Regions from separate parts of the Pseudoxanthobacter soli DSM 19599 genome, predicted to be linked through region 1. Evidence: predicted binding sites of a transcription regulator. Region 1 holds the regulator's gene; the other holds the start of a gene.
What was found. The regulator LexA, encoded in region 1, represses DNA repair genes until DNA is damaged. The targets are predictions, from matches to a motif close to TGTTCNNNNTGTGTTCNG.

Region 2: a site for LexA is predicted at 1,280-1,297, ahead of recA (recombinase RecA). Genes of this name have one in related genera too.

Annotation. Positions count from the first base shown of each region.
Region 1 covers NZ_FRXO01000001.1:1,059,647-1,062,683, reverse strand. Annotated here, with positions in the region: partial or broken gene BUF17_RS04500 (sugar phosphate nucleotidyltransferase) at 1-321, opposite strand, end outside; gene lexA (transcriptional repressor LexA) at 703-1,428, opposite strand; gene BUF17_RS04490 (FUSC family protein) at 1,964-3,037, shown strand, end outside.
Region 2 covers NZ_FRXO01000010.1:21,854-24,890, forward strand. Annotated here, with positions in the region: gene BUF17_RS18495 (ATP-binding response regulator) at 1-1,188, shown strand, start outside; gene recA (recombinase RecA) at 1,364-2,446, shown strand; gene alaS (alanine--tRNA ligase) at 2,732-3,037, shown strand, end outside.

The sequences.
Region 1 (3,037 bases):
TGTGGCGGCGGCGGCGGTGTTGCGGCCGACGGGCTCCAGCACGACGGCGGCGGGCTCGACGCCCATCTCGCGCAGCTGCTCGGCGATGACGAAGCGGTGCTCGGCGTTGGTGATGATGACGGGGCTGCGATAGAGCGCGGGATCGGCGCAGCGGCGCACGGTTTCCTGGATGAGGGTGCGCTCGCTCGTCAGCGGCAGGAGCTGCTTCGGATAGGCCTCCCGCGACAGCGGCCACAGCCGCGTTCCCGTGCCGCCCGACAGCACCACCGGCGTCACGGACCCGGCCGCATCATCCGAAAGCCGCTTTCCCTCTCCAGACATCACAGCATTCCCTTCCGACAGACCCGAAGGCGTCGGCTCAAGGCGACGCCACTTCAAGAGCGCCGCGGACCATAAACCGGCCCGGCCGATCACGGAAGCGCCGAAGGCGGACCCGGCGATGACGCGGCAGGCCAAGGCCGCCCGCCGGCGCCGCCGCAGAGATCCCGGGCGCACGTCTCCCAAGCAGCCGGCCCGTCTCAGAGAGCCGGCGCTTGAGAGTCCCGGATCGAAGATCCAGGGGCATTGGTCCCCGCGCGGCGACGCCATGCTCAGATCCTGGCTGCAGACCCCTGCCGCCGATCCCAAGCCACAGATCTCACACCTCTTATTCCGGGGCGCCAATCCCGGTCGGCGTGCCAATGCGCGCAGGAGAACGCGACGTCAGTACCGGCGCAGCAGGGCGACGAGCTTGCCCTGAACGCGCACGCGGTCCGGCCCGAAGATCCGGGTCTCGTAGGCGGGGTTCGCCGCTTCGAGCGCGATGGAGGCACCCTTGCGGCGCAGCCGCTTCAGCGTGGCCTCCTCGCCGTCGACCAGCGCGACCACGATGTCGCCGGTGTCCGCGCTGTCCGAACGGCGGATGACGACGGTATCGCCGTCGAGGATGCCGGCCTCGATCATCGAGTCGCCACGCACTTCGAGTGCGAAATGCTCGCCCGGCGGCAGCATCTCGGACGGCAGCGTGATGCTGTGGCTTTGGGTCTGGATCGCGGCGATCGGCACGCCGGCAGCGATGCGGCCCATGACCGGTACGTCCAGCATGTTGACCGCGCGCTCCGGCTGCGCCCGTGTCGTGACGGGCGGAGGCGCGGGCTCGGGCGTCCGATCCCGCGCACCGGAGATGACGCTCGGCGAGAAGCCGCGCGGCCGGGCGGCCGGGCTTTGCGAGACCGAATCGGGTAGGCGCACCACCTCGAGCGCGCGGGCCCTGTTCGGCAGGCGGCGCACGAAGCCGCGTTCCTCGAGAGCCGTGATCAGCCGGTGAATGCCGGACTTCGAGCGCAGGTCGAGGGCCTCCTTCATCTCCTCGAAGGAAGGGGGAACGCCGCTTTCCTTGAGCCGCTCATGGATGAACATCAACAGCTCATATTGCTTGCGCGTGAGCATCTGCCCCTCTCGGCATGAGATCAGAACGAACGGCGGCACGTCGCGCGCGGAGATATGGACGACTGTCTTCCCCGCGCGCAGCCTTTGATCCGGAGCGGGGACGATTCAAGTCCGAGTCAAGATCGAAGGGTGTACAAATCAGGAACGAACGTTATTCGTTCCAGTTGTGTTCCGCAACGGTTAATTTCCGGTGTTCTTCAAGACGTTGTGGCTCGTGACACGCGTGAGCGGGACGTTTCGGCCGCGGTCGCCCTCATTCGCGCGAGTAGACTGATTTCAAAGAGGAATTTTAGATCGGGCGACGAGACGACGCGGCGCACGGCACAGGCTGTCAGTCGGGCTTCGGTTCGGCGGGTTGCCGAAACGTGGGTTTTCCAAGCGCACACGTCCCGCCATCCCGCCGTGGCTTTGAGACGCCCTGCGCAGGAAAATTCCGCCCCCACTTCCGGTCGCGCTGGCTTATCCTCCTCGTTCGTGCGGCGAAGGTTCACGCGCATTCGGGCTGCGATCGGCCAACAAGGGGGAAGGTGCTTCGATGGCTACGGCGGGGGTAATCCGCGGCCTGTGGCCGGATGCGCTCTCGATCGATATTGGCTGGCGGAACGTCGTTTACGCATTGCGGACAGCAGTGGCGGGGCTGGTCGCCCTCGCCATCGCTTACTGGCTCGGCCTGCAGGATCCGCAGTGGTCGATCCTCACCGTCTATCTCCTTGCCCAGCCGACCGCCGGCGCATCGATCGCAAAGGGTTTCTATCGGATCGCCGGCACGATCGCCGGGGCGATCGCCGGCCTCGTCGCCGTCGCGCTTTATGCGGAGGCTCCCGTCGCACTCGTCGGGTGTCTGGCCGTGTGGTACTTCGCCACGACATATGCGGCCACCAGAGCCCGCTACTTCGCGGCTTACGGCGTTCTCCTTGCCGGCTTCACTGCGCTTCTCGTCGGTTTCGAGGGCGCAGCCGCGCCAACGACCGCGTGGACCATCGCGCTCGATCGCTCGACCGAGATCATTCTCGGCATCCTGTGTTCGACAGCGGCGAGCGTGCTGGTCATGCCGCGCTATGCGAGCGACGTGCTGCGTGCCGCGCTCTATGCCAACGTCTCCGGGCTGGCTGCATTCGGCGTCGCCGCGCTGCAGCCGGGCACGCCGTTCGACACCCTGATGCGGATGCGGCGGCGGATGGTGGCGGATGTCGTCAAGTTCGATGCGCTGCGATCTTACACCGCGTTCGAGGGGCCGGACCGGCGCGTCGACGATGAGACGCTCCATCGGGCGCTCTCCGAGTTTCTCGCCGTGCTGGCCGTGGTGCGCGGTCTCTATGTCCGGCTGGAAGATATCCGCGGCGCACAGGACGAGGCGATCAACGACCGGCTGGAACCGGCGCTCCGCGATGTCCAGCGAGTGCTGCGGACGCTGTCAGACGACCTGCCGCGGTTCAGCGGCGCGAGGGAGGTCCGCCAGCGACTGCGCGACGCCCATCGAGATGTCGCGCAGGCCGCCGCGGATCTCGAAGGGCATGCCGGAACGTGTCCCCTTGAGCCGCTGGCGAATGCGCTCCTGATCCTGCGGCGTACTGGCGAGATGGTCCATGGGCTCGCCATGGTGATGACG
Region 2 (3,037 bases), on a different contig from region 1:
CTCGTGCGCCAGCTTCTGGCGTTCGCCACCCGGCAGACGTTGCGCCCGGAGCGCATCGTCCTGACCGACGTTCTGGCCGATCTCACCATCCTCCTCGACCGGCTGCTCGGCGAGCAGGTCGATCTCAGAGTCATCCACGGCCGCGATCTCTGGCCGGTGATGGCCGACGTCAACCAGCTCGAGCAGGTCGTCATCAACCTTGCCGTCAACGCCCGCGACGCGATGCCGGAAGGCGGCACGCTGACGATCCGCACCTCCAACCTTCCCGCAGTCGAGACGAAGGCGTTCCAGGGCGGGCGCAGCTTCGGCGGCCAGCCGCTGCCCGCGGCCGACCACATTCTCATCGAAGTCTCCGACACCGGCACCGGCATGAGCGCCGAGGTGATGGACAAGATCTTCGAGCCGTTCTTCTCCACCAAGGAAGTCGGGAAGGGCACCGGCCTCGGCCTTTCGACGGTCTATGGCATCGTCACCCAGTCCGGCGGGCGCATCACCGTCGAGAGCGAAGTCGGCGCCGGAACGGTCTTCCGCATCTTCCTGCCGCGGGCGCGCGCCGAAGCTGGGCGGGCCGATGGGGAGCGAACGGGCGCAGGCGAGATCGCCGCGGCCCGCCGGGTCCGGCGTCCGGTGTCCGAGGCGGTCGAGGTCGCGCAGACGCACGCGGACGCGGCAGGCACTGCGCGCATCGAGGCTCGGACGAAGGAACCCGCAACACCGACGCCACAGGAGTCCGGCATCGAGCCGCCGGCCGCCAGCGGCGCCGCGACGGCCCCGACCAGCACCCCCTCCGACGCCGAAAAAGCCGCGGCCGATCTCACCGGCAGTGCCTCGATCCTTCTCGTCGAGGACGAGGAGGCGGTGCGGGCGTTCGCGGCTCGCGCGCTCGCGTCGCGCGGCTACACCGTCCATCAGGCGTCGACGGGCGCCGAGGCGCTCAAGGTCATGACGGCGGCATCGGGCGGCATCGACCTCGTCGTCTCCGACGTCGTGATGCCGGAGATGGACGGGCCGACCTTGCTGCGCGAATTGCGCAAGACGCGACCGGACCTGAGGATCGTGTTCGTCTCCGGCTATGCGGAGGAAGCCTTCGCCCGCAACCTGCCCGAAAACGAGCACTTCAGCTTCCTGCCCAAGCCCTTCACGCTGAAGCAGCTCGCCACCGCCGTGAAGGCCGCGCTGGCGGACTGATTGCCGCCCGCCGGCCTCCGGATGGGCCGAGTTCCAGCCGCGGATGGCGTGTCGTTTGCAGGGATCGCCGAAAAAGCGCCGTCGCTGTGATGAGAACATATTGCGAACAGGAACAAAAGAGGTACACTGAACGCAGTTTGAAACCGCCCCTCCGCCGTGAAATAAGGAACGCGCTATGAGCCAAGCGAATCTGCGCCTGATTGAGGGATCGTCGATGGATAAGAGAAAAGCGCTCGATGCGGCGCTGTCGCAGATCGAACGTTCCTTCGGCAAGGGATCGATCATGCGGCTCGGTCAGGGCCAGGCGGTGGAGGTCGAGTCGATTTCCACCGGATCGCTCGGACTTGATATCGCGCTCGGTATCGGCGGCCTGCCGAAGGGGCGCATCGTCGAGGTCTACGGACCGGAATCGTCCGGCAAGACGACCTTGGCGCTCCATGTGGTGGCGGAGGCACAGAAGAAGGGCGGCGTGTGTGCGTTCGTGGACGCGGAACACGCGCTCGATCCGCTCTATGCCCGCAAGCTCGGCGTGGATATCGGCGACCTCCTGATCTCGCAGCCTGATACCGGCGAGCAGGCCCTCGAGATCGCCGATACCCTCGTGCGCTCCGGCGCGGTCGACGTGCTGGTGATCGATTCGGTCGCGGCGCTGACGCCCAAGGCCGAGCTTGAGGGCGAGATGGGGGATCAGCTTCCGGGTCTCCAGGCCCGCCTGATGAGCCAGGCGCTGCGCAAGCTCACGGGCTCGATCTCGCGCTCGAAGACCATGGTGATCTTCATCAACCAGATCCGCATGAAGATCGGCGTGATGTTCGGCAGCCCCGAGACCACCACCGGCGGCAATGCGCTCAAGTTCTATGCCTCGGTCCGCCTCGACATCCGCCGCATCGGCGCGATCAAGGAGCGCGACGAGGTCGTGGGCAACCAGACCAAGGTGAAGGTCGTCAAGAACAAGCTCGCGCCGCCGTTCCGCGAGGTCGAGTTCGACATCATGTACGGGGCCGGCGTGTCGAAGACGGGCGAGCTGCTCGATCTCGGCGTGAAGGCCGGCATCGTCGAGAAGTCCGGTGCCTGGTTCTCCTACGACAGCCAGCGCCTCGGGCAGGGCCGCGAGAATTCCAAGCAGTTCCTGCGCGACAACCCCCAGGTCGCCAACGCCATCGAGGCGGCGATCCGCCAGAATGCCGGCCTGATCGCCGAGTCGATCGTCGGTCACGGAACCCCTGAGGCCGAGGACGACGGTCCGCCGGAGGAATGACGGCGACCGTCGTTGGGATGGCGGTTGCGTTCGCGTGCCGGCACCTGCGGCGTCGTCGAGCCGAATTGCCGTGCGGCGGTCCCGCCGGCAGGGGTGACAGGCCGGCGGCGGGACGCTACAACCGCCCCGGCTGGTTATCGTTTCCGGTCGCCGGGCCGGGCTCGCGCGTGCTTCCTAGAAGCGGCTGGCGTCCTTATCCCGGCGCTCCCGATCGCGGACCTGTCCTTGGCCTGAATGCGCGCGGCATGCCTGCCGCGCGCTGACTTTTGGAGCGCGGTCCACGACATGAGCGGCAGCGGCGTCAACGAAATCCGATCGACCTTCATCGATTATTTCGCCGGTCACGGCCACGAGCCGGTGCATTCCAGCCCGCTCGTGCCGCGCAACGACCCGACATTGATGTTCACCAATGCCGGCATGGTCCAGTTCAAGAACGTGTTCACCGGGCTCGAGACGCGTGCGACGCCGCGCGCCGTGACCGCGCAGAAGTGCGTGCGGGCCGGCGGCAAGCACAACGATCTCGACAATGTCGGCTACACCGCGCGGCATCACACCTTCTTCGAGATGCTCGGCAATTTCTCGTTCGGCGAC